Regions from separate parts of the Streptomyces sp. P9-A2 genome, predicted to be linked through region 2. Evidence: riboswitches for the same ligand, from Rfam matches in the RefSeq annotation. Region 2 holds a riboswitch; the other holds the start of a gene.
The links. Region 2 has a riboswitch for glycine ahead of gcvT (glycine cleavage system aminomethyltransferase GcvT). Riboswitches for the same ligand answer to the same signal wherever they lie in the genome.
Positions count from the first base shown of each region.

Region 1 (15,644 bases), 4.6 Mb from region 2:
GCGCCTCCCAGTCGACCCCGCGGGAGGCCTCCTCCCACGGCACCTCGGGACCTTCCTCGGCCGCCGTGCGACCGGTTTCGGTGAGCGCGAACAGCTTCTTGCCGCCCTCGGACTCGCTGACGATCAGCCCCTCGTCCTCCAGCAGCTGGAGGGTGGGGTACACCGAGCCGGGGCTGGGCTTCCACACTCCGCCGCTGCGCTCGGCGATCTCCTGGATCATCTCGTAGCCGTGCATCGGCCGGTCCTTCAGCAGGGCGAGGATCGACGCCCGCACGTCACCGCGCCGCGCCCTCCCCCTGGGCCCGCCACGCCCTCGTCCGCCCCAGGGACCGTGTCCGAAGCCCGGGCCGAAGCCGGGGCCGCCCGGCCCGCCGGGGCCGAAGGGCCCGAAAGCGGCCCGCAGCCTGTCGAAGTCGCCCCGGCCGCCCCTCGGACCACCGTGACCATGTCCACGCTCGAAACCATGGGTACGCATTACAACCACTCTCCATTCCATCGCTGATCCGTCGCGATAACTCAACGATATATCGGAAGGATGGTGACGACAACCCCTGCCGTCACGACGACCGCTCTGTCTCGTAGCCACGCGGGGCGTGGGGCGCTGAGCGGGAACCGACGGCATCACCGCTGACAGCGCAGTGACCTCTGAGAGGATCGGCGCATGGCCGACTCCTCTCTGCGTATCAACACCCTCATCGTCGATGCCACTGACCCCGAGCGGCTCGCCGCGTTCTGGTCCGAGCTGCTCGGCCGCCCGGTCGTGGGCCGCACGGGGCCCTACGTGTGGATGCGACGCGAGAACGGTGTGGGTCTGGGTTTCCAGCGGGCCAGCGAGCCCAAGTCGGGCAAGAACCGCATGCACTTCGACATCACCTCACCCGACCCGGCCGCGGAGCAACAGCGGGTCGAGGCGCTCGGCGGGCGTCGGCTGAAGGAGTACGCGGACGGCGGTTTCCTGGTGATGGCCGACCCGGAGGGCAATGAGTTCTGCATCGTCCCCGAGGGTCCCTTCGAGCTCGACGACGAGGGGCGGACGGACTATCTCGTCCCCTCCACGCCGCCCTCCGGGCCCGAGGCGGCCTCGGCTCCTTGACCGTCGGCCACCGGATCAACGCCAGGAATCCGGTCCGGTGTCTTCGGATTGGCCTTGGCCTGCGGTTCCGCCCAAGCCCTACCGTCGGGGGATGCGCATTCGAATCGTCGACGCCTTCACCGACCGGCCCTTCGCCGGCAACCCCGCCGGAGTTCTGCTCCTGGACACGGACGCCTTCCCGGACGACGGCTGGCTCCAGGACGTCGCCCTGGAGGTCAACCACGCCGAGACCGCCTTCGCGCACCCGCTGCCCGGGAACGGGGACGCCGACTGGGCGCTGCGCTGGTTCACCCCCGCCGCCGAGGTCGCCATGTGCGGCCACGCGACCCTCGCCACCGCACACGTCCTGCACACCACGGGCTCCCACAAGGGCCCTGTCCGGTTCGCCACCCGCAGTGGCGTCCTCGTCGCAGCGCCGGCCGAGGACGGCTCCGTGACCCTGGACTTCCCCACGGCCCCGCTCACCCCGCTCCCCCTTCCCGAGGGGTTCGCCGAAACGCTGGGGGCCGAGCCGCTCGCGGCCTTCGACACCGGTCCGAACGTCGGCGACCTGCTGGTCGAGGTCTCCGACGAGCGGACGGTCCGTGCCCTGCGGCCCGACCTCAAGGCCCTCGGTGCCCATTCCCGGCGCGGCGTCATCGCCACCGCCCGCGCACAGGATCCGTCCCGGGGCTACGACTTCGTCTCCCGCTGTTTCTTTCCGAATGTCGGCATCGACGAGGACCCCGTGACCGGCAGCGCCCACACCGCGCTGGCCCCCTACTGGTCCGAGCGCCTGGGCCGCACCGCCCTCACCGGTCTCCAGGCCTCACCCCGCTCGGGCCGCGTCCGTACGGAACTGCGCGGCGAGCGCACCCTGCTGGGTGGACGGGCGGTGACCGTCATCGAAGGTGAGCTGCTGAGTGCCGCACTGCCGAGCGGCGGGGCCCTGAGCCGCGACTGACCGAGGGGCTGAGCCTGCTCCTGGGACGGACGAAGGGGGCGTACGGTGCCATCGCGCGCCCCCTTCCCGAATCGGTTCACGCCGTGGGCAGCCAGTCCACCTTGCCCGCGAGCAGCGCGTACCCCACGAACGCCCCGACGTCGAGCAGCGTATGCGCGACCACCAGGGGCCCCACCCGCCCCCAGCGGCGGTAGAGGTGGACGAAGACCACGCCCATGACCATGTTGCCGATGAACCCGCCGATGCCCTGGTAGAGGTGGTACGAGCCGCGCAGTACCGAACTGGTCGCCATCGCGGCACCCGGCGACCATCCCAACTGCTCCAGCCGGCGCAGCAGGTAGGCGAGGACGATGACCTCTTCGAGGATCGAGTTCTGCGTCGCCGAGAGGATCAGTACCGGGAACTTCCACCACACCTCGGGCAGCGCCTCGGGCACCACGGTGAGGTTGAAGTCCAGGCCGCGCATGGCCAGGTAGAAGGCGATGCCGCTGCTGCCGATGGCCGCCGCGACCGCCGCTCCGCGGCCGAGGTCGGACCAGGGCCGGGTCCGGTCGAAGCCGAGGGTGCGCAGCCCCACACCCTCGCGGATCAGGAAGTGGGCGACGAGCGCGACGGGTACCAGCGCGCTGGTGATCCCGAAGAGCTGCCAGGCCAGGTCGAGCCAGGGACGGCCCGGTGCCGCCGAGCCGTTGAGGGTGGCCGCCTGATCCTTCAGGCCGCCCGGCCGGGTGACCGAGCCGACGAAGCTGATCAGCGCGGACACCGCGCTCGCGCCGAGCGACACCGCCAGCACGAGCAGCGTCTCGTCGCGGAGCGTCTTTCGTGTGAACCGCCGCCGAGGATACACATCGGCCTCCGGGCCCGCCTCCGCCTGCACACCTGCCTCCAGATCACCGATCCGTCCGATCGGTTCAGTATGAAGGCACCGGCCGGGCACCCGGCGGGCGGTCCGTGCCGGCGGCTCCGCTCCCTCCCGCGGCCGACCGTGCCGTCGGCGGCCCCCGGGCGGCCGGCCCTCCGGCTGCCCGGGGCCGCCCGCTCGCCCGGAGGGTCAGCCCGTCGTGGGTACCGGCTCCGGCAGCCCGACGGGCCAGGCGTGCACCGGATCGCCCCGCAGCATCAGCTCACGGTAGCGCCGGGTGGTGGCTGCCAGTGCGGCCTCCCGGGACAGGCCTCCGTCCAGCGCCCGGTGGAAGGTCGCGGCCTGCCAGCTCGCGCCGTTCTGCCGGCGTCGGCAGCGCTCCTCGATCACGCCGAGGTACAGGTCCCGGTCCGCGGGTTCGATGCCCCACGCGTCCAGTCCCGCCTCGGCCAGCGGCAGCAGTTCGTCGCGTACGAGGGTGATCGCGTCCACCTCGGCCGTCCCCCCGTAGCGCCCACGCCGGGGCCAGGTGAAGCGGGCGTCGATGCCGTGCCTGCAGGCGGCGTCGAAGTTGGCGGCGGCGGCCTCGAAGGGCAGCCTGGTCCACACGGGGCGGCTGTCCTCCGCGAGGGCACGGACAAGGCCGTAGTAGAACGCCGCGTTGGCGACCACGTCGACGACGGTGGGCCCGGCGGGCAGAACCCGGTTCTCCACCCGTAGGTGGGGTACGCCGTCGGCGACGTCGTAGACCGGGCGGTTCCAGCGGTAGACCGTGCCGTTGTGCAGGACGAGTTCCGCGAGCGAGGGGGTGCCGCCCCGGTCCAGCACGTCGAGCGGGTCCTCGTCGTCGCAGATCGGCAGGAGTGCGGGGTAGTAGCGCAGATTCTCCTCGAAGAGGTCGAACGCCGAGCCGACCCAGCGCTCGCCGAACCAGGTGCGCGGCCGCACTCCCTGCGCCTGGAGCTCGGGCGGACGGGTATCGGTGGACTGCTGGAACAGGGGCGGCCTGGACTCGCGCCACAGTTCACGGCCGAACAGGAAGGGAGAGTTGGCGCCGACGGCGATCTGAGCGGCGGCGACCGCCTGGGCCGCGTTCCACACGTCGGCGAAGCGGGCCGGGGTGACCTGGAGATGCAGTTGCACCGAGGTGCAGGCAGCCTCCGGCGCGATGGACTTGGAGGTACAACTGAGGCGTTCCACACCCTCGATGTCGAGACTGAAGTCCTCCCCGCGAGCGGCCACGATCTGCTCGTTGAGCAGGGTGTAGCGGTCGACGGCAGAGAGATTCGAGGAGACCAGGTCGTCGCGGTCCAGCGTCGGCAGAATCCCGATCATCAAGATTCCGGCGTCCACCTCGGCGGCTTTCCGGTCCGCGTACGCAAGGGAGGTGCGCAGTTCCTCGGCGAGCCGGTCGAATACCCGGCCGTCCAAACGGTGTGGAGCTATGTTGACTTCCAGGTTGAACATGGCGAGTTCTGTTTGGAAGTCGCGGCTCGCAATCCGCTCGAGGACTTGCCCATTCAACATTTTGGGCATCCCGTCGGCGCCCGTGAGATTCAATTCGATCTCCAGCCCCATGAGGTTCCTGGGCCGGTCGAACCGCTTCTCCGCCAGAAGTCGCTCCAAACCCGTCAGACACCTGCGGAGCTTGTCGCGGTAGCGCTGGCGATCGGACAGTTCGAACCCGCCTGCCACGACCTTCTCCCCCATCGAAGCCTCCCTCCTCCTCGAATGGGCGGCCCGACGATCGGCCGCCGGGTCCCGGTCCACAGTGGAGGATGCCCAGCGGATGCGATCAATAACGCCCCGGAGCGACCTGTTGCCCGCTACGCTGAACGAAGGTGACCAGTGGCACATTCACGCGGCATGGCCGGCGCGTGGGCGACAACGCACGTTACAAGGCGACGGCGAACTCGTGAAAAACGCCGACGAAAATAGGCCTACCACTGTGCGGCCATTTATCGAGGTCATCGCCATATACGTGACTGGGAATCGGGATGATTCCCCCGTTTCGCCGTCCGGAAGTACCCTTGTTCCGCAGGCCGAAAACGGCTAGCCGAAACACACTCCGAACACGCGTCGTATAAACTCCGTGGACAAGGCAGAAGGTTGGCGCCCACGGTCGAGTGATCCAGCCGACGAGGTGACGTGCGGCATTCCTCACCCCCACCTCTCGTACTCAGACCCCCTGGCCCCTGCCTCCTGACCTTCGTGAGCTGACAGCGTCGTCCGCCCCGCCTTCGCGTCATTGTGCCTTCGAATGAGAGGCGACCCACCATGCCCCTGCATGTCCCCCCGGCTCCCGCGCCCGCGCTGCGTTCCGTCCTGACCGCGCTTTCCTCTCCCACCGCGGTCAGTGAGGCCCGAACCCCCTCCCTCCTCGGTGCCGAGGGAACTGCTTCGCCCGAACTGCCGCTGCCCGTACACGTCCTGGACCGGGTCACCGCCGAGGGCGTGTCCGCGACGCGACTGGCCGGCTGGCGCTTCCTGATCCGCTGCGGCGACCGGGCGGTGGCCGCAGCGGACACCGTACTCACCCCCGACGGCTGGGCCTTCTCCCGTTTCTTCGAGGGCCCTTACATCGCCTCCACCGAGCTGGCCCTGCGCCAGGCCGAGGCCCTGCCGCAGTCGTACCAGCCCCGCCTGCTGTCGGTCCCCGGCCTCTACATGCTGGCCCTCTGGCTGCACGGCGACCGCACCGCGGACGGCGCCACCGGCCACCCGGCAGCCACCGACCTGCTCGTCCCGCTCGCCCCGGCACCGCCCGGCATCGCGGCCCATCGCCCGCACCGGGCCGCCGAACTTCTCCCGGTGCTGACCCACCGGGTCATGCCGGACCGGCTGCTCGGCTCGCCCGCCTGACGCCCCGCACCCCGAGCCCCCCGCGAGCACCCTTTCCGCGCCCCTCTACCTCTCCCGCATCTCCCTCTTGCGTGTCCCGCCGCCGGACCGCCGGCGGCGGGACACGCCCTCACCGGCACCACCAGGAAGTCCGACGTGGCCCAGGACACCGGAGTGGCCAGGACCCCGGACCGGACTAGCCTCATTCGGCCATGCGGAACCACCCGAAGTGACAGGGCAGTTGAGCTGAACCGTCCACCAGGGTGACGCGTCATCAACCTGTGAGGTGCGGTGCCGCGAAATCCCTGCGGATTGCCGCCCGAGGGGCAACACTTGTTTCCGACCGGCCTGTCTCGACGGGCCCATCACAACGGGGGGCGGCCATGAACGAAGCTTCACGCCGCGGAACTGAAACGACAGCCAGCCCGCAGGTCACGCCAGAGCGAAAGATCCCATCCATGTGCCAGCACCAGTCACCCTGCTCCGCAGCCGATTCCGCCGACCGGGAGTCCGCCCGTCTGGTGGCGCACCACCCGGAGCAGGGTTGGAGCCTGCTGTGCAACGGTGTCGTGCTCTTCGAGGACACCGGTGAACTCCTGCCCGATGGCAGGTGCATCGCCCCGCAGCGTTCCCGGGGCACCATCCAGGCGATGACCACCGCCTAGCTTTGCCGGGCGGAGCAGAGCCCGCCCGCGGAACACCAGGAGCCGGGCCGCGGGACTCCCGCGAACCGGCCCCTATGCGCATCCAGGGTCTGCCACACACCGGACGCGTGTGCGTCACCCCTTGGTCGCGCCCGCGGTCGGGCCGCCGACGAGCCGGCGCTCGGCGACCGAGTGGAAGGCGAGCGCGGGAACCATCGCCAGGACGAGGTACGCGAAGACACGCGCGGTGTCCGCGGATACCGGCCCTGGAACTGCTGGACGCCCAGGGGGATGGTCCATCAGGTGTCGTCGGGGAACATCGGCAGCGGCAGCGGCAGGAAGAAGTTGTTCCAGTCGGTGACCACGGCGAGCACCGAGACGGTACCCAGCGCGGGCCGTGCCATCGGCAGCAGCGCCAGGACGCCGAACAGCACCAGCGCGGGCACCTGGAAGCCGACCGCGATGAATCTGCCTCCGACCCGCACCGCACGCACCGGCGCAGCCGTCGACCGGGTCCGGCCCGAACCCTTCCGCCACTCTCCAGAAGGCGGCGCCCCACCGGCTGGCCGGTCCGGTACCCTCCCGCCGCCACCATCGGCACCCCGGACCACGACCCTCCCTGAAGTCCGGTTCGAAGCGGCCGGTCGGTGCGCGGCGACGGCCCCGAACGCGCCGAGCGGCACCGCTTCACTTCCGCCGAGGCATGCGAAACTTTCGGATCATCCGGCGAACCTCATGATCGAAGACGCGGGAGCAACTCATTCCCACCACCCCCGCGCCGTCCGGCTCCGCCTCCCGCCCTATCGTGATCGGCATGCAGTCCTACACGATCGGCCAGGCGGCGCGGCTGCTCGGCGTCAGCCCGGACACCGCCCGCCGTTGGGCGGACGCCGGCCGGGTCACCACCCACCGCGACGAAGGCGGACGGCGACTCATCGACGGGCGGGATCTGGCCGCGTTCTCGGTGGACCTCGCGAAGGCCGGCACGGCCGAGGAGGGCACTCCGTACACCTCGGCGCGCAACGCCTTTCCCGGCATCGTCACCGCGATCAAGCTCGGCGACGTGGCCGCCCAGGTCGAGATCCAGGCAGGCCCGCACCGATTGGTCTCGCTGCTGACCCGCGAGGCCGTCGAGGAGCTCGGGCTGGAGGTCGGCATGGAGGCCACGGCCCGGGTGAAGTCGACAAACGTCCATATCGACCGCGTCTGACGCCCGGAAACGGCCCTGCTCAGGCCCTGGGCGCCCCGCAAGGCGGGTGGGGGGGTACGACGAAGGGCTCCGCCCCGGCCATGTGTCCGGGGCGGAGCCCTTCCGCTCCCCTGTACCTGTACCTGTGCAGGTACAGGGCGTTACTCCTCGGTCGCCGGTCCCGGCCTCGTAGGGGCGCCCGCCGCGTCAGTCCTCGTACGCCTCCAGCGGGGGGCAGGAGCACACCAGGTTGCGGTCACCGAAGGCCTGGTCGACGCGGCGCACCGGCGGCCAGTACTTGTCGGCGGCGCTCACGCCGGTCGGGAAGACGGCTTCCTGACGGCTGTACGCGTGCTCCCACTCCCCACCGAGCGCGGCGGCGGTGTGTGGGGCGTTGCGCAGAGGGTTGTCCTCCGCGGGCCACTCACCGGAGCCGACCTTCTCGATCTCCGCGCGAATCGCGATCATCGTCTCGCAGAACCGGTCGAGTTCAGCCAGGTCCTCGGACTCGGTCGGCTCGATCATCAGCGTCCCGGCCACCGGGAACGACATCGTGGGCGCGTGGAAGCCGTAATCGATCAGCCGCTTGGCCACGTCGTCCACACTCACACCGGTCGCCTTGGTCAAGGGGCGCAGGTCGATGATGCACTCGTGCGCGACCAGCCCGCCGGGACCGGTGTACAGCACCGGGTAGTGCGGTTCGAGGCGCTTGGCGATGTAGTTGGCGCTGAGTACCGCCACCTGAGTGGCCCGCTTGAGCCCTTCGCCGCCCATCAGCCGGACGTACGCCCACGAGATGGGCAGGATCCCCGCCGAGCCCCACGGAGCCGCCGAGATGGGCCCGATCCCGGTCTCCGGCCCGGCCTCGGGCTGCAGCGGGTGGTTCGGCAGGTACGGCGCCAGGTGCGCCCGCACGCCGACCGGGCCGACACCCGGACCGCCGCCCCCGTGCGGGATGCAGAAGGTCTTGTGCAGGTTCAGGTGCGAGACGTCCCCGCCGAAGTGTCCGGGCTTGGCCAGCCCGACCAGCGCGTTGAGGTTCGCGCCGTCCACGTAGACCTGGCCGCCGGCCTCGTGCACGGCCGCGCAGATGTCGGCGACGTGCTCCTCGAACACACCGTGCGTCGAGGGGTACGTGATCATCAGCACCGACAGCTCTTCGCGGTACCGCTCGATCTTCGCGCGCAGGTCGTCTATGTCGACCTCGCCGTCCTCGGCGGTCTTCACGACGACGACCTTCATGCCGGCCATGACGGCGCTGGCGGCGTTGGTGCCGTGCGCGGAGGACGGGATGAGGCAGACGGTGCGCTGCTCGTCGCCGTTGGCCCGGTGGTAGCCGCGGACGGCGAGCAGTCCGGCCAGTTCGCCCTGGGAGCCCGCGTTGGGCTGGAGGCTCACCTTGTCGTAGCCGGTGACCTCCGCGAGCCGGTCCTCCAGTTCGTGGATGAGCGCGAGGTAGCCCTGGGCCTGCCCGGCCGGCACGAAGGGATGCAGCTGCCCGAACTCGGGCCAGGTGATGGGCTCCATTTCCGCGGTCGCGTTGAGCTTCATGGTGCAGGAGCCCAGCGGGATCATGCCGCGGTCCAGCGCGTAGTCGCGGTCGGCGAGCCTGCGCAGGTAGCGCAGCATCGCGGTCTCGGAGCGGTGCTGGTGGAAGACGGGGTGCGTCAGGTACTCGTCGGTGCGCAGCAGGGCGTCCGGGAGGGCGTTCCGCGCGGCCGCGTCCAGGGATTCGACGTCTCCCCCGACACCGAAGGCGCTCCACACGGCGGTGAGCCGGTCGCGCGTGGTCGTCTCGTCGCAGGCGATCGAGACGTGGTCGGCGTCGACGAGGAGCAGGTTGACGCCGTTGTCCCGCGCGGTGGCGACGACCTCGGCGCCCCGCCCCGGGACCCGTACGGTCAGCGTGTCGAAGTAGGAACCGTGGACGATCTCCACGCCCCCGGCCCGGAGCCCTTCGGCGAGGACGGTCGCGTAGCGGTGGGTGCGCCACGCGATGGTCCTCAGCCCTTCGGGGCCGTGGTACACGGCGTACATACCCGCCATGACGGCGAGCAGTACCTGGGCGGTACAGATATTGCTGGTGGCCTTCTCGCGGCGGATGTGCTGCTCGCGGGTCTGGAGCGCGAGCCGGTAGGCCTGGTGCCCGTCCGCGTCGACGGAGACGCCGACGAGCCGTCCGGGCAGGCTGCGCGCCATCTTCTCCTGTACGGCCATGTATCCGGCGTGCGGTCCGCCGAAGCCCATCGGCACGCCGAAGCGCTGCGTCGTGCCGACCGCGATGTCCGCGCCGAGTTCGCCGGGGGACGTCAGCAGCGTGAGGGCGAGCAGATCGGCGGCGACGGTGACCAGCGCACCCAGTTCGTGCGCCCGGTCGATCACCGGCTTGATGTCGCGTACGGCACCGGAGGCACCCGGGTACTGGATCAGCACGCCGTTGATCTCACGCTCGGCGACCTCGGCGGGGATGCCCTCGCTCAGGTCGGCGACGACGACCTCGACGCCGGCCGGCTCGGCCCGGGTCCGGATGACGGCGACGGTCTGCGGCAGCGCGTCCGCGTCGACCAGGAACATGCCCTTCTTGTTCTTGCCCATACGCCGCGACAGCGCCATCGCCTCGGCGGCCGCGGTGCCCTCGTCGAGCAGGGAGGCACCGGAGGTCGGGAGGCCGGTGAGCTCGGCGACCATGGTCTGGAAGTTCAGCAGCGCCTCGAGCCGCCCCTGCGAGATCTCGGGCTGGTACGGCGTGTAGGCCGTGTACCAGGCGGGGTTCTCCATGACGTTGCGCAGGATGACGGGCGGCGTGAAGGTGCCGTAGTACCCCAGCCCGATCATGGAGCCGAGCACCTCGTTGCGGTCGGCCAGCGACTGCAGCTCGGCCAGCACCTCGGGCTCGGTCCGGGCACCCGGCAGGTCCAGCGCGTCGGCGTTCTTGATCACATCCGGGACGGCGGCGGCCGTCAGCTCATCGAGCGAGCCGTAGCCGACCTGCGCGAGCATCTTGGCCCGGGCCTCGTGGTCGGGGCCGATGTGACGCTGCTCGAAGGGCGTTCCCTGTTCGAGCTCGGAGAGGGGAATGCGATGGGCGGTCATGTGCGGAGGCCTCCTGGTCCGACGACCTTCGAGGGGCACCATGGCGGGTGCCCGGACGGCCTCCCCCTCTGTCATCTCAACCTGAGAGCTTCACCGGCCGCCCGGGGCGGCCGGCTTTCACCGTCGGTGAGAGCGGGAGCCGTCGACACCCGCTCTGCTTTCCAGAGTGACCTCGTCCATGCGGTACGTGGGCCTGAGAGATTCCGGGGAGGATTTGCTCCTTCGGCGCCCTCCGATGGTGCAGAGAGGGCTCTCCCGCACGGGGTCAGCAGCCGCTGCCAGGGTACCAGCGAGGGCAAGACCCACACTTTCGAGTGGCCGCCCCGCCGATTGTGCCGTTTTGTAGTGCTGACGAATCCTTGCGACCAGTGGAGGGCCCGTGCAGACCGACATCGATCCGCGCAACCTGATCGGCCGCAAGGCGTTCGACCGCAATGGCAACCGGATCGGCACGATCGACGAGGTCTATCTCGACGACGCCACCGGCGTGCCGGAGTGGGCGGCGATACGCACCGGCCTGTTCAGCAGGGATGCCTTCGTCCCCCTGGAGCCGAGCGAGCTGATCGACGGCGGCCTCCACATCCCCTTCGAACGCGCCCTGATCAAGGACGCTCCCGACTTCGGGGTGGGCCGCCATCTCTCCCCGGAGCAGGAACTCCAGCTCTACCACCACTACGGCTTGGACACAGCCGCCCCTCTCCCGCTCCCGGACCACGACTTCGGCAGGCTCGCCGGCAGGGACGACTCCGCCTGACGACATCACCCGTGGCGCACTCGAGCCATCGCGCCGGCAGTCGTCGGACCAGGAGGCCTCCGCACATGACCGCCCATCGCATTCCCCTCTCCGAGCTCGAACAGGGAACGCCCTTCGAGCAGCGTCACATCGGCCCCGACCACAAGGCCCGGGCTCTGCCCGTCCGTCCCCGAGACCTGCCTCCGGACTCACCCGGGGCAGCACCTCATTCGCCCGAAGCCCTCAGGCCCGCACCACCGGCCACCGCCCCCGCACCGGCCCTCGAACCCCGGCCGTCCTGGGTGCTCCGGCCGTCGCCGTCGGCCTGGATGCCCTCCCCGCCCTGACCGCTACCGTCGTCCCGACCGTTCTCACCGCTCGGGCCGTCCGCGCTCCCCCTGCCACCCCCAGGCCTTCGCTCCACCAACGGCAGCGGATCCGCGGGCTGCAGGGCCCGGTCGTCGGTCCGGAAGGTCCTCACCCGCCCCGGTGCCGATCCGGGCGTCTCGAATCGCACGGTGACCCGCCCGAGGCCGCTGCCCTGGACCCATCCGTGGCCGTACTCGCTGTGCCTTACATCGTGCCCGGCCGGCCAGCGCCGCTCGGCGCCCGGTTGTTGCCGTTCCTCCGCGGGCACTGCCGCCTCCGCCGCTTCCGCGCCCAGCAGTTCCCTGTCCCGCTCCTCCGCCGCCTGCGCGAACAGATCCTCCTGCGTGTAGTCGGCGAGCCCGCTGACCCCCACACCCAGCAGCCGCACGCCGCCCGTCGTGTCGACCGAGTCCAGCAGCCGCGTCGCCGCCTCACGCACCACCACCGGATCGTCCGTGGGACCTCGCAGGGTCTCGGAGCGGGTGAGTGTCGAGAAGTCGTACCGCCGCACCTTCAGCACGATGGTCCGTCCCGACAGCCCCGCCGCTCTCAGCCGGCGCACGCAGCGGTCGGCGAGGCGCTGTACCTCCACCCCGACCCGCACCCGGTCGTGGATGTCCACGTCGTAGGTGTCCTCGACCGACACCGACTTCGTCTCCCGCTCGGCCACCACGGACCGCTCGTCCCTCGCCAGGGACATGGCGTGCAGGGCGTGTCCGTGTGCTTTGCCGAGCAGACGTACCAGCTCGTCCTCCCCTGCCTCGGCGAGGTCCCCGACCGTGTGGATGCCTGCCCGCCGCAGGTGGTCGCCGGTGGCCGGCCCGACACCCGGCAGTGTCCGGACCGACAGGGGCGCCAGCAGGGCCCGCTCGGTCCCCGGCTCGATCAGCACCAGCCCGTCCGGCTTGGCCTGCTCCGAGGCGATCTTCGCCAGCATCTTGGAGGCAGCCAGCCCCACCGATCCGGTGAGCCCCGTGACCGCCCGTATGTCCGCGCGCAGCTTCGCGCCGGCCAGCCGGGCGGACCGCTCGTCCCGGGCCACCCCTCCGGCCTCCAGATCCACGAACGCCTCGTCCAGGCTCAACGGCTCCACCAGTGGCGACAGCGCCCGCAGCAGCTCCATCACCTGGTCGCTGATCGACCGGTACAGCGCGAAGCGGGGCACGAGATACGCCGCGTTCGGCGCGAGCCGCCGCGCCTGCGTCATGGGCAGCGCTGAACGGACACCGAAGACCCGGGCCTCGTACGAGGCGGTGGCGACCACACCGCGCGGCCCGAGCCCGCCCACGACCACGGCCTTCCCGCGCAGGCTCGGCTTGGACGCCTGCTCCACCGAGGCGAAGAAGGCATCCATGTCGAGATGCAGGACTGTCGGCGCGGATCTCACATCTCCGATGCTGCCCTACGCCACTGACAATGCCCCGTCGTGGGTGCCGCCGACCGCCCCGAGGGCCGCCCCGGCGGTACGGTCCCCATGGCCGGCGCAGAGCGCGGACAACCCAGACGGCACGGACCGCCCGTGTGGCGCAGCGGCTCAGACGGCGCGGTTGCGCCGCCTCGCCAGCTCATCCGCCGGGTTGGGGCCGATCAGTGTCTCCCCGGTGTCGATGCGTTCCCCGTGCAATTGCGACAGCGCGTTCTCGATGTCCCTCCACACCACGCCCACGGCGATCCCGAAGATCCCCTGGCCGCCCTGGAGCAGGGCATGGACCTCGTCCGGCGTGACGCACTCGTAGACCGTGGCGCCGTCGCTCATCAGCGTCATGCGCTCCAGATCGCGGAACCCCCCCTCCCGCAGGTGCTGGACGGTGGTACGGATGTTCTGCAGCGAGACACCGGTGTCCAGGAACCGCTTGACGATCTTCAGGACGACGACGTCCCGGAAGCTGTACAGCCGCTGGGTCCCCGAGCCATGGGCCGGTCGCACACTCGGCTCGACCAGTCCCGTGCGAGCCCAGTAGTCCAGTTGCCGGTAGGTGATACCGGCGGCCGCGCAGGCCGTCGGGCCGCGGTAGCCGATCTCCTCGGACACCATGGACGTCGCCGCCCCTCCGCCGCTCGGCACGGCCGCCGGTCGCTGCGGAGCAGGATCGGCCACACTGCCGTGATGGGCATACGCCCCGCTCGCGCGGAACTGAGAGCCTGGGGGAGGGTACAGACCGCTCACCCCGAGACCATGTCCGGGGGCACCCCCAGCCGTACCGTCGCCGGTGCTTCTCACGCCGACCTCCGTCCTTGACCTGCCTCCTCGACGGTAGGCAGTCACCAAGGGTGCGTCAACGATCGCCACACTCGGCACGCCGAGTGATAATCACCCTAAGAGTGGTTTCCCGTGCCCCACCGCGGGGAAAGGCTAGCCGAACGCCCCCGCGCGGGCCGTGCAAGGCCCTCACACACCGCGGTTACGAGCGGCATTCCGGCGGAACGGCCGCCGCCCCTCACTGGCTGCTGGAGCCGAAATCCTCCGGCGAGATCTGGTCGAGGAACTCGCGGAACTTCTCCACCTCGTCCTCCTGCTCGTCCGGGATGGCGATCCCGGCGTCGTCGAGCACCGTGTCGCTGCCGTAGATCGGCGTACCCGTGCGCAGCGCCAGCGCTATCGCGTCGGACGGCCGGGCGCTCACCTCGACACCGCTGGCGAAGACCAGCTCCGCGTAGAAGACACCCTCGCGCAGGTCTGTGATGCGCACTTCCGTGAGCTCCTGGCCGACGGCTTCCAGTACATCCTTGAAGAGGTCGTGGGTCAGCGGGCGCGCGGGAGCCATGCCCTGCTGGGCGAAGGCGATGGCCGTCGCCTCCCCCGGGCCGATCCAGATGGGGAGGTACCGGTCGCCTCCCACTTCACGCAGCAGCACGATCGGTTGGTTCGAGGGCATTTCGACCCGGACACCTACGACATCGAGCTCGTTCACACAGCAACCCTAGGCCGTGCCCGGGACGTTTGGGTAGTCGGGTCTGCATCGGACGGCCGATCCAGGCCCTCCTGGCCTCATGCCTGGCCTCATGGCAGCCGCACCCCGAGCGCCGCGCTCACCAGCGCGGCGTGCAACTTCACCGTGAGACCGGCGAGCTCCTTCGTACGCGCCTCCGCGTGCGCCCTGGTCTGCGGGTTGCGATGGCGTTTGAGCGGGGCGACGACCTGGTCGACCAGACCGGCCTCCCGGTCGGCGGCGGCCTTCATCGCCCTCAGATGCCGCGGCTCGATCCCGAACCGTCCCAGCTCGGTGATGAGGCCGGCGACGGTGACCGCCTCGGCGTCGTACACCTCGTCCTCAACCGGCGTGAGCAGCCCGTACGACTCCCACTCCGCGAGCCGCTGCTGGTCGACGCCGACCGCCGCCAGCAGCTGCGCCCTCCCGATCCGGGCCGCTGTCGCGGGCGGGTCGGCGAACGGCTCGGGGCCGGCTTCCCCGTCCCGCGGCCGGGACAGTGCCGGAAGCGGGACGGCCTCGCCGCGCTCCATCGCGTCCAAGTGCTCGCGGATCACCTTGAGCGGCAGATAGTGGTCCCGCTGCATCCTCAGGACATGGCCGAGACGCTCCACGTCCCCGGCGCTGAACTTGCGGTACCCCGAGGGGGTCCGCTGCGGCTCGATGAGCCCCTCCGACTCCAGGAAGCGGATCTTGGAGATGGTGACTTCGGGGAATTCCTCGCGCAGCACGTTCAGCACCGTGCCGATGCTCATCAGTCCAGTTTCCGCGGCGGCGGTACCGTGCCCGGTACCGCCGCTCGGTGTATGAAGCATGGACCTTCCCTGGGGTCAGGGTGCCCCGGACGGAGTCCGGGGGAGGGTCAGTAGCCCCGCTGGCTCGCGTAGAAGACCAGCCGGTACTTGCCGATCTGCACCTCGTCACCGTTCGAAAGACCGACCTGGTCG
Region 1 covers NZ_JAZIFX010000001.1:1,084,420-1,100,063, forward strand. The annotation lists gene V4Y04_RS04875 (PadR family transcriptional regulator) at 1-475, opposite strand, end outside; gene V4Y04_RS04880 (VOC family protein) at 662-1,093, shown strand; gene V4Y04_RS04885 (PhzF family phenazine biosynthesis protein) at 1,185-2,036, shown strand; gene V4Y04_RS04890 (CPBP family intramembrane glutamic endopeptidase) at 2,113-2,913, opposite strand; gene V4Y04_RS04895 (glutamate--cysteine ligase) at 3,088-4,608, opposite strand; gene V4Y04_RS04900 (hypothetical protein) at 5,176-5,760, shown strand; gene V4Y04_RS04905 (DUF5999 family protein) at 6,198-6,404, shown strand; partial or broken gene V4Y04_RS04910 (carbohydrate ABC transporter permease) at 6,519-6,796, opposite strand; gene V4Y04_RS04915 (TOBE domain-containing protein) at 7,198-7,593, shown strand; gene gcvP (aminomethyl-transferring glycine dehydrogenase) at 7,780-10,665, opposite strand; glycine riboswitch at 10,837-10,933, opposite strand; gene V4Y04_RS04925 (PRC-barrel domain-containing protein) at 11,045-11,419, shown strand; gene V4Y04_RS04930 (DNA polymerase IV) at 11,625-13,154, opposite strand; gene V4Y04_RS04935 (MerR family transcriptional regulator) at 13,302-13,988, opposite strand; gene V4Y04_RS04940 (bifunctional nuclease family protein) at 14,206-14,679, opposite strand; gene ftsR (transcriptional regulator FtsR) at 14,769-15,512, opposite strand; gene V4Y04_RS04950 (FHA domain-containing protein) at 15,560-15,644, opposite strand, start outside.
Region 1: linked by a shared signal. The riboswitch ahead of gcvP (aminomethyl-transferring glycine dehydrogenase) and the one ahead of gcvT (glycine cleavage system aminomethyltransferase GcvT) in region 2 are both predicted to bind glycine.

Region 2 (15,644 bases):
GTACGGATGCGGGGAACGGGACGGTGTTCACAGGGGGTGTTCACAGGGGGCGCACGACACGGGGCATCGCGCCCACTGACCCAGTGTGCGCGATGCCCCGGACGGTCGTACGAATCAAAGCGTACGAAATTACTTCAGACCGGGGTACAGCGGATGCTTCTCCGCGAGGGCCGTCACCCGGGCCCGGAGCGCCTCGGCGTCGGCGGCCCCGAAGGGGGAGGGCGCCTTCAGCGCCTCGGCGATCACGTCCGCCACCTCGGCGAAGTCCTCGGCGTCGAAGCCGCGGGTGGCCAGGGCGGGCGTGCCGATCCGCAGACCCGAGGTGACCATCGGCGGCCGCGGGTCGTTCGGTACCGCGTTGCGGTTGACGGTGATACCGACTTCGTGGAGCCGGTCCTCCGCCTGCTGCCCGTCCAGCTCGGACGCGCGCAGGTCGACCAGGACCAGGTGCACGTCCGTACCGCCGGAGAGCACGTCCACGCCCACCGCCTTGGCGTCGTCCTTCATCAGGCGTTCGGCCAGGATGCGGGCGCCCTCCAGGGTGCGGCGCTGGCGGTCCTTGAACTCCTCGGACGCGGCGACCTTGAAAGCCACCGCCTTGGCCGCGACCACATGCTCCAGCGGGCCGCCCTGCTGGCCGGGGAAGACCGCGGAGTTGATCTTCTTGGCCAGCTCGGCCGTGGAGAGGATCACACCGCCGCGCGGGCCGCCGAGCGTCTTGTGCGTGGTCGTGGTGACGACGTGGGCGTGCGGGACCGGGTTCGGGTGCAGACCCGCCGCGACCAGACCGGCGAAGTGCGCCATGTCGACCATCAGGTACGCGCCGACCTCGTCCGCGATCCGGCGGAACTCGGCGAAGTCCAGCTGCCGCGGGTACGCCGACCAGCCGGCGACGATCAGCTTCGGCCTGCTCTCCTTGGCCAGCCGCTCGACCTCGGCCATGTCGACCCGGCCGTCGTCGCCGACGTGGTAGGCGACCACGTCGTAGAGCTTGCCCGAGAAGTTGATCTTCATGCCGTGGGTCAGGTGCCCGCCGTGCGCGAGGTTCAGGCCCATGATCGTGTCACCGGGCTTGAGCAGCGCGAACATCGCGGCGGCGTTGGCCTGCGCGCCCGAGTGCGGCTGCACGTTGGCGTGCTCGGCGCCGAACAGCTCCTTGACCCGGTCGATGGCGATCTGCTCGATCACGTCGACGTGCTCGCAGCCGCCGTAGTAGCGGCGGCCGGGGTAGCCCTCGGCGTACTTGTTGGTGAGGACCGTGCCCTGGGCCTCCATGACCGCGACCGGGGCGAAGTTCTCCGAGGCGATCATCTCGAGGGTGGACTGCTGGCGGTGGAGTTCGGCGTCGATCGCCGCGGCGACGTCCGGGTCGAGCTCGTGCAGCGGGGTGTTCAGATGCGACATGGGACTACGGCCTCCTCAGCCCTGGATGAAGGCGTCGTACTCGGCGGCGGAAAGCAGGTCGGCCGGCTCGTCGGTGACCCGCACCTTGAACAGCCAGCCGCCCTCGAAGGGGGCCGAGTTCACCAGCGAGGGGTCGCTGACCACGTCCTCGTTGATCTCGGTGACCTCGCCGGTGACCGGGCAGTACAGGTCGCTGACCGACTTGGTCGACTCCAGTTCGCCACAGGTCTCGCCCGCGGTCACGGTGTCACCGACCTCGGGGAGCTGGACGAACACGACGTCGCCGAGCGCGTTGGCCGCGTGCTCGGTGATGCCGATGGTCGACGCACCGTCCTCGGCGGCCGACAGCCACTCGTGTTCCTTGCTGTAACGCAGCTGCTGGGGGTTGCTCATGACCTGGATTCTCCTGTACGCGGGGGACTTGCTGATGACTCGGAAACTACGGGAAGTACGGGACATGCGCGTGAGCGGGCACGACCTGCCCCGCTCACCCGTGCGGGGCCCTGGGGAGACCTTGGAAGCCCTTGGAAGCCCTTGGGCGGCCCTGGGAGGCCCTTGCGCCGACGTGCGAGGGCCTGGGAAGCCGTCCCGAGAGGCGTTCCGCGGCCGTCTGCGGCCGTCTGCGACGGTGCTACTTCTGCCGCTTGTAGAACGGCAGCGCCACGACCTCGTAAGGCTCGTGGCTGCCGCGGATGTCCACACCCACGCCCGCCGTGCCCGGCGCCGCGTACGCCACATCGACGTACGCCATCGCGATCGGCCGGCCCAGCGTCGGGGAGGGCGCGCCGGAGGTGACCTCGCCGATCACCTCGCCGCCGACGACCACCGCGTACCCGGCGCGCGGGACCCGGCGGCCCTCGGCGATCAGGCCGACCAGGGCGCGGGGCGGGGTCCGCTCGGCGCGGGCGGCGGCCTCGGTCAGAGCGGCGCGGCCCACGAAGTCGCCCTCCTTCTCGAACTTCACCACCCGGCCGAACCCGGCGTCGAACGGTGTCAGGGAGGCGCTCAGCTCATTGCCGTACAGCGGCATGCCGGCCTCCAGCCGCAGCGTGTCCCGGCAGGACAGTCCGCACGGGATCAGGCCGACGCCCTCGCCCGCCTTCGTCAGCGCCTGCCACAGCTCCACCGCGTGCTCCGGCTTCACGAACAGCTCGAAACCGTCCTCGCCGGTGTAGCCGGTCCGGGCGATGAGGGCGGGGACGCCCGCGACCGTGCCGGGCTGCCCGGCGTAGTACTTCATGCCCTCGACGTCGGTGTCGGCGTCGGTGAGGGACCGCAGGATGCCGGAGGACCCGGGGCCCTGCACCGCGAGCAGCGCGTACGCGTCGCGGTCGTCACGGACCTCGGTGTCGAAGCCGGCCGACCGCTCCACGAGCGCGTCCAGCACCACCTGGGCGTTGGAGGCGTTCGCGACGACCAGGTAGCGGGGGGATCCGGCGTGCGGGGACCCGGCCTCGGCCCCTGCCCCGGTGTCGTCGAGCCGGTAGACGATCAGGTCGTCCAGGATGCCGCCGTCCTCGCCGCAGATCATGGTGTAGCGGGCGCGGCCGGGCTTGACGGTCCCGATGTTGCCGACCAGCGCGTGGTCGAGGAACCGGGACGCCTGCGGGCCGGTGACGGTGATCTCGCCCATGTGGGAGAGGTCGAAGAGGCCGGCCCCCGTCCGCACGGCGTTGTGCTCGTCGCGTTCGGAGCCGTAGCGCAGGGGCATGTCCCAGCCGGCGAAATCGGTCATCGTGGCACCGAGCGAACGATGCAGGGCGTCGAGCGCGGTCCGGCGGAGTTCGGTACTGCTCATCGGTCGGTCTCCCAGGGCAGGACAGGCGAGGTCTTTCCTCCCCATCTGTCATCGGAACCTGAGAGGTTCGCCATGACCGCCCGCACAGGGGACGACCACGGCTTGCACCTTGGGTGGGGCACCGGCGACTCGCGCGGGGCCCGCTTTTCAGATGTGCCTCGCCCACGCGGTAACGGTGCCTGAGAGATTCAAGGGAGGGACTTGCTCCTTCGGCGCCCCGGCGGCAACTGGTGCCGGGGACTCTCCCGCGCGGATTCGAACGGCCGGTATGCAGTTGGCGCGTTCATCATTGCACGCATCACGGGGCCGCGGCAGGGGGACCCTTCTGGAAGGAGCGCAGGGTATTCGGGTGCTCACGCACGGCTGTGACGGGTCTGTATCGGGAAAGGGACGGAAAGCAGAGGCGTCCGGCGTTACCGTCTCTTTACACTCGGCGGGGAGCGGCTCCGGTACCTGGGCACAGAGCCGGACACCCCCAGGGGAGGACTCACGGTGAACAAGGCCACGGCGTACGCCGCCACCACGGGCGTCGCGCTGCCCGAGCTGCAGGCCTCCCCGGCCGGGGAGGCGTGCGGCATGCTGCCCGCGCCTGTCGTCCGCGACCTGCGCGAGCGCGCCGGCCGCAGCCCGCACGCCCTGCTCTTCGGCCCCCGTGACCTCGTCGTGGTCACCGGACTGCCCGGCAGCGGCAAGTCCACCCTCATGCGGCGCGCGGCGCGCGGCACCCGTATCGACTCGCAGGACACCCGCGACCGCTGGGACCGCGGCATGCCACGCCTCCTGCCGTACGCGGTGTACCGGCCCCTGGTCCGCCTCGCCCACTACGCCGGACTGCGGCGCGCCCTGCGCGCCGGCGAGGGAGTCGTCGTCCACGACTGCGGCACGCAGGCCTGGGTGCGCCGCTGGCTGGCCCGCGAGGCCCGCCGCCGGGGCGCGGACCTGCATCTGCTGCTGCTCGACGTCCCCCCGGAGCAGGCCCTGGACGGCCAGCGCGAGCGCGGCCGCGGAGTCTCCCGGTACGCCTTCCGGCGTCACCGCACCGCCATCGACCGGCTGCTGACGTCCGTGATGCGAGGTGACCTGCCCGCGGGCTGCGGCTCGGCCGTCCTGGCCGACCGCGACGCGGCGAACGCGCTGCACCGCATCGACTTCACGGACTGACGACCGCCCGGGCGGCGACGGTACGAGCCGACCGCGTGCGGACCGGCGTGCGGACCGGCGTCCGTGTCGGCCGACCGCCGGGAGGGTCGGGCGGCGTGCCGGCCGGCCGCTGTGCCGGCCGCTGTGCCGGCCGAGCGCCGCGGGAGGCTGCCGCCCACGAACCGGTGGCTGTGCCGACCGGGCGCCCACGGGCTGACTGCCGCGGGGACCGACCGCCGGTACGGCCCGCCTTCGTCCGGCCCGATCGCCGCACAGGCCGACCGCAGGGCGCGGCAGCGGTTAGCCTTTCAGCCACAGCAGCGGTTCCAGGCAGGCGGTAGGCAGATGGACTTCCCGGCGGGCTTCTCCGCGGACTTCCCGGCACAGACTCACCCCCATCCGCACGGCGGATGGCCCGGCAACGAGTTGGAGGAGGTGCTCTCGGCCTCCCTCGGCGTCCCCTCGGCCGACGGCCGGATCGTCGAGGTACTGGGCCGGAGCTATCTGTGGGTGCCCCTGCCCAACGGCGGTGGGCCGGACAGCGGCCCGCTGGACCTGCCCACGATGGAGATCGAGGGCCAGGCGTACGTCCCGGTCTTCAGCTCCGAGGAACAGTTCCGTCAGGTCGTCGGCTCCCACCTGTCGTTCACCGTCGCGCCCGCGGTGGAGTTCGCGCGCGGTCTGCCACCGCAGGCCGGGATCGCCGTGAACCCCGGGGGAGTGGTCGGCGTCCCGCTGCCGCCACCCGCCGTCGCCGCCCTGTGCCGTGCCGGACGCGGACCGCTGGACGGCCCCATGAGCGGCGGCCGGGTCAAGCTGTTCGAACCCGACTGGCAGGACGACCCGGTGGGCTTCCTCGCCGCCGCCGCCACGGAGTTCGAGGCCCTCGGCGTCGTCTCCACCGCCCGCCGCTGCCTCGCCGAGATCGAGACGGCCGAACCGGTGCTGTTCGTCGGCGTCGAACTGTCCCCCGTCGAACTGGCCCGTGCGGAGGGCGACCTGCGGGCCGCGCCGATGGACGCGCTGGGCCGCGCGCTGGGCCGCGAGCCGGTGAAGTGGCCCGTCAACCTGGTTCTTCTGGACGTGGCCCAGGACCCGGTCGGCCAGTGGATGCGCGACCGCGTCCGCCCCTTCTACCAGTGGGCGCGGTGAGGGGGAGGCGGCCGGCCGAGGTGAGGGGGACGCGGCGCCGCCGGAGGCCGGCCGCGGACCGGCGGAGCTCCCCGGAGCCGAGAGGCGCTTAAGCTAGGTTCATCGGTTCGGGCGAGGGTGTTGTACGGGTGGTACGGAGGGGCGATACAAAGTGAGCGCAGGCACCGCGGCGGCCGGGCAGGTCGAGCACATGCTGCGCCAGGTGACACCGGGGCGTTACGACGCCTACGAGGCGTTGCTGCGCGCGCTCGCGACCCCCTCCTCCGGTCATGTCTGGATGCTGCTGTGGCAGGGCCAAGCGGGTTCCCCGGACGCCCAGTACGGGAACATGGAGGTCGACGGCTTCGACTACGCGCCCTGCGTGACCTCGGCCCAGGAACTGTCCGCCAGTGGCTGGAACCGGTCCTACGAGGTCGTCGACGGCATCGAGGCCGCCCGCGCCCTCTATCCCGACCGCTACGGACTCTGGCTCAATCCGCACGCCCCCGGCGGCGGCCTCGGCATCCCCTGGCTCGATCTGCGCAGACTCGCCACCGGCCTCGACCGCCAGCCCGCAGGGCCCCTGCGGCTGTCCGAACCCGCCATCGAGATCCCGCAGTTCTACGCCCTGCTCGCGCAGAACGCGCACCGCACCCCCACCGTCCGCTCGCTGCGCCGCGCCTGGGTGCAGCCGGCGCTGGGCGCCCCGTACCTCGCCATCGGCCTGGACGTGTACGACACGTCGCCACCGGCCGTGGACGCGGTGCGCGCCATGATGCAGCAGTCGCTCGGCGCGGTCCCGGACGGGCTCCCGGTGTCGACCGTCGCGATGTCCGACGAGCACGATCCGGTCGCGATGTGGCTGCGCGCCAATGCCCGCCCCTTCTACGACCGCGAGGCCCACGGCGCCGTCGTGCCCCCCGCCGCGGGCTCCGGCCATCCGCCCGCGCACCAGCGCTGACCGGGGCGTATACGGGGGAGACGGGTGCGGTCGGTGCCCGGCCGCACCTTCATGTGCTGACTCAGCGTGACGGTGTCCACGGAGTGGACAGGAGTGCCGGCGGAGAGAGCCCACGCCCTCGCCGAGCGCCGGGTTTATGACAGGTTTTCAGCCATGTGCGCTCAGCTATCACCGGTCGACCGCCCGTCACCTGCGGTTTTACCCGTTCTTCACGCCGTCCGAAGCTTCCCGGAGGGGAGTGGAGGGGGACTCGAATGTCTCGAGGCGGTTAATTCCTGACGGAGGGACGCCTGAAGCGTCCCATATGTCAACTGTTCAGATCTCAGGTAGGTATCACCGGTATCCGGACTGTTCTCGACTCGCTGTGAACATCTGTAGTGTTCGGCCGGTCAAGATGCATCCACATAGCGGACCCGGAGTGGCCCCAATATGCGCATATCCAAGTCCCGAGGCGCTCGGGCGATCACGGCCGCGGTGGCGGTCGCTCTGATCGCCACGGGCTGCTCCAGCGAACGGGACAGTGACAACAAGAGCGACGGCAAGAAGGACACCTTCGTCTTCGCCGGCGCCGGTGACCCTGGCTCTCTGGACCCTGCCCTCGCGAGCGACGGTGAAACCTTCCGCGTGACGCGTCAGGCGTTCGAGGCTCTCATCGAGCACGAGTCCGGCGGCAGCGAAATGGTCGGCGGCCTCGCCGACAAGTGGTCGAGCAACGACGAGGGCACCGTCTGGACCTTCGACCTCCGCAAGAACGTGAAGTTCCACGACGGCGAGGCGTTCAACGCCGCGGCCGTCTGCGCCAACTACGACCACTGGTTCAACTGGACGGGCACCTACCAGTCCAGCGCGGTCTCCTACTACTGGCAGACCATCATGGGCGGCTTCGCGAAGAACGAGGACAAGGAAACGCCCGAGGCGAACTACAAGTCCTGCACCGCGAAGGACGAGAACACCGCCGTCATCGAGGTCAAGGAGCCCTCCGCCAACCTCCCCGGCGGCTTCTCCCTGAACGCCCTGGCGATCCACTCGCCGAAGGCGATCGAGGAGTACAAGAAGCAGGACGCCTCCGCCAAGGGCGACGCCATCACGTACCCCAAGTACAGCCAGGAGGCCGGCACGGTCGCCGGTACCGGCCCGTACAAGATCACGAAGTGGAACAAGGGCAACAAGGAAGTCTCCCTTGAGCGCTTCGACGGCTACTGGGGCGAGAAGGCGAAGATCAAGAACCTGGTCTTCCGTACGATCTCCGATGAGCAGACGCGCCGTCAGGCGCTCCAGGCCGGTGACATCGACGGCTACGACCTGGTCGCGCCGGCCGACGTCAAGACCCTCGAGGACCAGGGTTACGGCGTCCCGACGCGTGGCGTCTTCAACCTCTTCTACGTGGGCATGAGCCAGGAGGCCAACCCCGCGCTGAAGAAGAAGGAAGTCCGCCAGGCCATCGCGCACTCGATCGACCGGGAGAACCTGGTCAAGACCCAGCTGCCCGAGGGCGGCAAGGTCGCCGACCAGTTCATGCCCGACACGATCGAGGGCTACTCCAAGGACGTCAAGCAGTACGCGTACGACACGGGCGAGGCCAAGAAGCTCCTCAAGAAGGCCGGCCAGGAGAAGCTGAAGGTCGACTTCTGCTACCCGACCGAGGTCACCCGCCCGTACATGCCTGCCCCGCAGGACCTGTTCGAGCTGATGAAGGACGACCTGGAGAAGTCCGGCATCACGGTCACGCCGAAGGCGATGAAGTGGGCCCCGGACTACCTGGACGCCACCGAGGCGGGCTCCTGCGACCTGCACATGCTCGGCTGGACCGGTGACTTCAACGACGGCTTCAACTTCATCGGCACCTGGTTCTCCGGGTACGACAAGCAGTGGGGCTTCAAGGACAAGAAGGTCTTCGACGCCGTGAACGCCGGCTCCAAGCTCGGCAAGCACGACGAGCGCATCGCCGCGTACAAGAACGCCAACGAGGTCGTCATGGAGTACCTGCCGGGTGTCCCGGTCTCGTCCTCCCCGCCGGCCATCGCCTTCGGCAAGAACGTGAACCCGCCGAACGTCTCCCCGCTGACGCAGGAAGTCTTCTCCGAGGCTTCTTTCAAGTAAGCGAGCAGTAGCCACCCAAGCACAAAGGGTCCGCCCGGCCGTCGAAACTCACGGCCGGGCGGGGCCATTCATGGAACACATCACGTAAGAAAGGGGCATGCGGGGTGCTGCGTCTCGTCGTACGAAGACTGCTCCAGCTCATACCCACGCTGCTCGGCCTGTCGGTACTGCTCTTTCTGTGGCTCGACCGGCTGCCCGGCGGACCCGCCTCAGCGATCCTGGGGGAGAAGGCCACCGAGGCCGAAGTAATCCGCATCAACCGCGCACTCGGGCTGGACCAGCCCGTCTACGTCCAGTACTGGCGCTTCCTTAAGCGCATCGCCGAACTCGACCTGGGCACCTCCACCCAGACCGGACAGCCGGTGTGGGACGAGTTCGTCCTGCGCTTCCCCGCGACCGTGGAGCTGTCCCTCCTCGCGATCCTCCTCGCCGTGGCCATCGGTATCCCGCTCGGTTACTTCGCCGCCCGCAACCGCGGTGGCTGGCTCGACGTCACCGCGGTCTCCGGCTCGCTCGTCGGCATCTGCATCCCGGTCTTCTTCCTCGCCCTGATCCTCAAGAGCGTCTTCGCCGTCCAGCTCGGGCTCTTCCCCGTCTCCGGACGCCAGGAAACCGGCATCGACGCCACGAGCGTGACCGGCTTCGCCGTCCTGGACGGCATCCTCACCGGGGAGTTGGACGCCGCCGGGAACGCGCTCCATCACCTGATCCTGCCCTCCATCGCCCTGGCGTCCATCCCGCTCGCGGTCATCGTGCGCATGACCCGCGCCAGCGTCCTCGAGGTGCAGGACGAGGACTACGTCCGCACCGCCGAGGCCAAGGGCCTCAAACGGAGCGTCGTCCGCGGCCGGCACGTGCTGCGCAACGCGATGCTCCCCGTGGTGACCGCGGTCGGCCTCCTCACGGGCTCCCTGCTGTCCGGCGCGGTCCTGACCGAGTCGGTGTTCGACTTCGGCGGCATCGGCTCCTTCATCCGGACCGCGATCGACGGCCGCGACTACCCCGTGCTCGTCGGGTTCATCATGTTCATCGCGATGGTGTACGTCCTGATCAACCTGCTGGTGGACGTGGCGTACAGCCTCATCGACCCGAGAGTGCGGGTGCACTAGCGTGAGCGTCGCAACCAAGACCGAAAAGATCCAGCGCCTCGCGGAACTGACCGCGACCAAGGAGACCAGCACCGGCGCCAGCCTGTGGCGGGAAGCCTTCCGCCGTCTCCGGCGCAGCAAGATGGCGATCATCGGCGCGGCCGTCATCGCCCTGTTCGTCCTCGTCGCGATCGTCGGGCCCTACCTCACCCCGTACGCCCCGACGGCCCAGACCTGGCGGGGCGAGGTCTTCCCCAACCGGGGCGAGTTCGTCGGCCCGCGCGGCGAGAACTGGTTCGGAATCGACCACCTCGGCCGGGACCTGTTCTCCCGCATACTGGTCGGCGCCCGCCAGACGCTGCTCGTCGGCGTCGTCGCCACGCTCATCGGCCTGATCATCGGCTTCCTGATCGGCGGCCTCTCCGGAGCCGCCGCCACCCTCGGCGGCGACGCCGGAAAGCGCGTCGACTCCGTCATCATGCGCTTCATCGACATGATGCTGGCGATGCCCTCGCTGCTGCTGGCCGTCTCCATCGCCGCCGTCATGGGCCAGTCACTGACCACCGTGATGATCGCCGTGGGTGTCGTCCAGATACCGGTGTTCGCCCGGCTGCTGCGCGGCTCCATGCTGGCGCAGGGCGGCGCGGACTACGTGCTCGCGGCCAAGTCCCTGGGCGTGCGCAAGCGGCGCATCGTGGTCTCGCAGATCATCCCCAACTCGCTCAGCCCGGTGATCGTGCAGGCCACGCTCTCCCTGGCCACCGCGATCATCGAGGCCTCCGCCCTGTCCTACCTGGGCCTGGGCAACCCCGACCCGGCCATCCCCGAGTGGGGCGTCATGCTCGCCCAGGCACAGCGCTTCTTCGACAACGCGCCGATGATGTCGGTCTACCCTGCCGTCGGCATCGTCATCACCGCCCTCGGCTTCACCCTCCTCGGCGAGGCCATGCGGGAAGCCCTCGACCCGAAGCTGAGAGGCTGAACCACCATGTCTCTGCTCACTGTCGACGAACTGACCGTCACCTTCGGCGGCCGCGGCCGCAAGGAGTCCCGGGCGGTCGACGGCGTCTCCTTCGAGGTCGACCAGGGCCAGGTCGTGGGCCTGGTCGGCGAGTCCGGCTGCGGAAAGTCCGTCACCTCCCTGGCCCTGATGGGCCTGTTGCCCCCCAAGGGCGTCACGGTCGGCGGCCGCGCCGAATTCGACGGCACGGATCTGTTCACCATGAGCACGTCCGCCCGTCGCGACCTGCGTGGCAGCAAGATGGCGATGATCTTCCAGGACCCGCTGTCCTCGCTCAACCCGGTCGTGCCGATCGGCGTGCAGGTCACCGAGATCCTGGAGCGCCACCGCGGGATGAAGGGGGAGGCCGCCCGCAGGGAGGCCGCCCACCTGCTGGACCGGGTCGGTATCCCCGACCCGACCCGGCGGCTCAAGGAGTACCCGCACCAGCTCTCCGGCGGTATGCGCCAGCGCGCGCTGATCGCCATGGCGGTGGCCTGTGCCCCGAGTCTGCTCATCGCCGACGAGCCCACCACGGCCCTCGACGTGACCATCCAGGCCCAGATCCTGGAGCTGCTCAAGGAACTCGTGGACAAGCAGGGCACCGCCCTGCTGATGATCACCCACGACCTCGGTGTGGTCGCCGGCATCTGCGACCAGGTCAACGTGCTCTACGCGGGCAAGGCCGTGGAGTCCGCCGGGCGCCGCGAGCTGTTCGCCCACCCCACCCACCCCTACACGCACGGACTGCTGGGCTCCATCCCGCGCCTGGACGCTCCCCGGGGCGAGTCCCTCAAGCCCATCCGCGGCTCCATCAACGACCGTGTCGCCTGGGTCGACGGCTGTGCCTTCGCGCCCCGCTGCGACCGGTACGAGATGGGCTGCCTGACCGGCACCCCGCAGCTCGCCGAGCCGCGTGCCGCCGATCACCGGGTGCGGTGCGTCAACCCCGTACTCGACGACGCGAAGGCCGAGGAGGTCCCCGCATGAGCCTGCTCGAACTGGACGGCGTCAAGGTCCACTTCCCCATCAAGAAGGGCGTGCTGTTCGACCGTACGGTCGGGCACGTCTACGCCGTGGACGGGGTGTCCCTGAAGGTCGAGGCCGGCGAGACCTACGGCCTGGTCGGCGAGTCCGGCTGCGGCAAGACCACCCTCGGGCGGTCGGTGCTGCGGCTCGTGGACATCACCGAGGGGTCGGTCGTCCTCGACGGCACCGACCTGGCGAAGCTGCCGAACGAGGAGATGCGCCGCTTCCGGCGCCGGCTCCAGATGGTCTTCCAGGACCCGCTGGGCTCGCTCAACCCCCGGCAGAACATCGAGTCGATCCTGTCCGAGGGCATGGTCGCCCACGGCATCGGCAAGAACCAGGAGGAGCGCCGCGAGAAGATCAAGGCGATCCTGGAGCGGGTCGGCCTGCCCTCCAACGCCCTCGCCCGCTACCCGCACGAGTTCTCCGGCGGTCAGCGCCAGCGCATCGGCATCGCCCGCGCGCTGGTCCTCGAGCCGGACGTGATCATCTGCGACGAGCCGGTCTCCGCGCTCGACGTGTCGATCCAGGCCCAGGTCGTCAACCTCCTGGAGGAACTCCAGGAGGAACTCGGTCTGACCTACCTGGTCATCGCCCACGACCTCGCGGTCGTCCGGCACATCTCCGACGTGATCGGCGTGATGTACCTGGGCTCGCTGGTCGAGGAGGCGCCGAGCGACACGCTGTACGCCGAGCCCAAGCACCCGTACACCAAGGCCCTGATGTCGGCCGTGCCGGTGCCGGACCCGGAGGTGGAGGACCGCCGCGAGCGCATCCTGCTCACCGGCGACCTGCCCTCCCCGGCGAACCCGCCGGCCGGCTGCCGCTTCCACACCCGCTGCCCCTGGGCCCAGGCCGAGAAGTGCGCGACCGAACGGCCGGAGCTGAAGGACGTCGGCGGCGGTCACCGGGTGGCCTGCCACTACACCGCCGAGATCGCGTCGGGAGAGCTGACACCGACCCGGCCGACGGGCATCGAGGCCGTCACGGAGACCACCGAGGACGTGGTGGTGGAGCAGGCCGAGGGCGAAGCGGAGATTCCCGCCGCGCTCCTGCCGGCCGACTCGACGACCAAGCCGGACGCCGCGGTGGTCAAGGAGAAGGTGCCGGCAGCGGTCGAGGTCCCGAGCGACTCGACGGCCGATGCCATCGCGAAGGACCACGACGTCACGGGGCCGGACGCGTCCGGCAAGGGCCCGGCCGGGACCGCCTGACGGACCGCCGTATTTCCCGAAGTACCGAAGTACCGGATTACCGGATTCCTGGAGCACCGGACGAAGCAACCGTCCGGTGCTCCGGAACCCTTCGGGCTACCGCCCGGTGCCCGCCCGGATCGGTTCGCACCTTCGCGGACAGCCCGGCGGTCGCCGGACGACCGGACCGCGGGTCTGATCCAGCGGCGACCGGTCCCCGGACAGCACGTTCGTATCGACCCTTGCCCCTCGCCTTGCTTTGTAAGGCGAGGGGTCCTTGCTGAGTAAGAATGTCAAGGTGCTTCAGCAACTCTTCAGCCCGTCCCTCCTGCACGCGCTCGACCTGATCGGTATCTTCGTCTTCGCGATCTCGGGCGCCCTGCTGGCCGTTCACAAGAACCTCGACGTCTTCGGCATCGCGGTCCTCGCCGAGGCCACCGCCCTGGGCGGCGGGCTCTTCCGCGATGTGGTCATCGGCGCTGTGCCGCCCGCCGCCTTCACGGACCTCGGATACTTCGTGACCCCGCTGCTGGCCGTGGCGCTGGTCTTCTTCCTCCACCCGCACGTCGAGCGAATCCAGAACGCCGTCAACTTCTTCGACGCCGCGGGGCTCGGCCTGTTCTGCGTCGTCGGCACCGCCAAGGCGTACGACTACGGGCTCAGCCCGGCCGCTTCCGCCTGCCTGGGCCTGGTCACCGCGGTGGGTGGCGGTGTGCTGCGGGACGTGCTCGCCAACGAGGTGCCCTCGCTGCTGCGCTGGGACCGCGACCTGTACGCGGTACCGGCGATGGTCGGCGCCACGATGGTGGCCCTGTGTATCCACTTCGACGTGCTGAACGCGTTCACCAGCAGTTTCGCCGTGATCACGGCGTTCATGCTGCGGCTGCTGGCACTCCGGTACCACTGGCGGGCCCCCCGCGCGTGGCAGCGTCGCTCGGCGGTCCGCGAGGAGGAGTAGGGGAGGGGTGAGGGGTGGACCAGGACCCAAAGCTACCGCTTAGTAGGTGACTCTTGTACTGTTCATCCATGCCAGAAGCAGCCTCCGCCCCGGCCCTCCGGGCCACCGTCGGTGACAGTGAGTTCGATCGCGACACCGCGGTCACGCCCCGTGAACCGGGCGTCTACGACGTCGACCTCTCCGCCGGCTGGACGATCATCAGGGCCGTCAACGGCGGTTATCTGCTGGCCGTACTGGGCCGCGCCCTCGCCGACGCCCTGCCGCACGCGGACCCGTTCACCCTCTCCGCGCACTACCTGACCGCCTCCCAGCCGGGCCCGGCGGTCGTCCGTACCCAGACCGTACGCACCGGACGCACCCTCTCGACCGGCCAGGCGTCCCTCTTCCAGACCGACGACCAGGGGCGTGAGGTCGAGCGCATCCGTCTCCTGGCCTCCTACGGCGACCTGGACGCCCTCCCCGACGACGTCCGTACGTCGGCCGAGCCACCCGCGATACCGCCCATGGACCAGTGCTTCGGCCCCGAGGACGGTCCGGCCCCCGTCGACGGCAGCTCCGCCATCACGGACCGGCTGATGCTCAAGCTCGATCCGTCGACCCTCGGCTGGGCCCTCGGGAAGCCCTCCGGCAAGGGAGAGATGCGCGCCTGGTTCGGGCTCGCCGACGGCCGGGACCACGATCCGCTCTCCCTGCTCCTCGCGGTGGACGCACTGCCTCCGACCGCCTTCGAGCTCGGGCTCAAGGGCTGGGTCCCCACGGTCGAACTGACGGCGCACGTCCGCTCCCGCCCGGCGCCCGGCCCGCTGCGGGTGTCGATCACCACCCGCAACCTCGCCGGCGGTTTCCTCGAGGAGGACGCCGAGGTCTGGGACAGCGCGGACCGACTGGTCGCCCAGTCCCGCCAGCTCGCCCGGGTGCGCCTGGGCTGAGCGGTTCTTCGCGGTGCGGCCGGCGCGGGGCATGTGAACAGGCGTGCCGGTTCCCGGCCGACCGTGCCCCGGGGTCGCCGGGCGCGGCCCGTAGAATCGGTCCCACCATGGCTTACCTCGACCACGCCGCGACCACCCCGATGCTTCCCGAGGCGGTCGAGGCACTCACCGAGCACCTCGGCGTCACCGGCAACGCCTCCTCCCTCCACGCCGCCGGCCGACGTGCCCGCCGGAGTGTCGAGGAAGCCCGCGAAGCCCTCGCCGAAGCCCTCGGCGCCCGTCCCAGCGAGGTGGTCTTCACCTCCGGCGGGACCGAGGCCGACAACCTCGCCGTGAAGGGCCTGTACTGGGCCCGGCGCGACGCCGACCCGGCCCGCATCCGGGTTCTCGCCAGCCCCGTCGAACACCATGCCGTCCTGGACGCCGTCCACTGGCTCGGTGAGCACGAGGGCGCCGTCGTCGAGTACCTGCCCGTCGACTCCCACGGCCGGGTCCACCCGGATGCCCTGCGCGAGGCGATCGCGCGCAACCCCGACGACGTGGCCCTGGCCACCGCGATGTGGGCCAACAACGAGATCGGGACGATCCTGCCGGTCCGCGAACTCGCCGAGGCCGCCGCCGAGTTCGGTGTCCCGCTGCACTCCGACGCCGTCCAGGCCTTCGGCCAGGTGCCCGTGGACTTCGCCTCCTCCGGGCTCGCCGCGATGACCGTCTCGGGCCACAAGATCGGCGGCCCGTACGGCATCGGAGCGCTGGTCCTGGGCCGTGAGCACACCCCCGTGCCGGTGCTGCACGGCGGCGGTCAGGAGCGGCACGTCCGCTCCGGCACGCTCGACGTACCCGCCGTCGCCTCCTTCGCCGTCGCCGGCCGGCTCGCCGCCGAGCAGCGGGAATGGTTCGCCCGCGAGATCGG
Region 2 covers NZ_JAZIFX010000001.1:5,724,239-5,739,882, forward strand. The annotation lists gene glyA (serine hydroxymethyltransferase) at 130-1,404, opposite strand; gene gcvH (glycine cleavage system protein GcvH) at 1,420-1,797, opposite strand; gene gcvT (glycine cleavage system aminomethyltransferase GcvT) at 2,036-3,202, opposite strand; glycine riboswitch at 3,238-3,359, opposite strand; glycine riboswitch at 3,360-3,460, opposite strand; gene V4Y04_RS26120 (AAA family ATPase) at 3,695-4,363, shown strand; gene V4Y04_RS26125 (enhanced serine sensitivity protein SseB) at 4,688-5,494, shown strand; gene V4Y04_RS26130 (enhanced serine sensitivity protein SseB C-terminal domain-containing protein) at 5,685-6,434, shown strand; gene V4Y04_RS26135 (ABC transporter substrate-binding protein) at 6,864-8,534, shown strand; gene V4Y04_RS26140 (ABC transporter permease) at 8,639-9,643, shown strand; gene V4Y04_RS26145 (ABC transporter permease) at 9,645-10,604, shown strand; gene V4Y04_RS26150 (ABC transporter ATP-binding protein) at 10,611-11,612, shown strand; gene V4Y04_RS26155 (ABC transporter ATP-binding protein) at 11,609-12,865, shown strand; gene V4Y04_RS26160 (trimeric intracellular cation channel family protein) at 13,143-13,802, shown strand; gene V4Y04_RS26165 (thioesterase family protein) at 13,871-14,731, shown strand; gene V4Y04_RS26170 (cysteine desulfurase family protein) at 14,839-15,644, shown strand, end outside.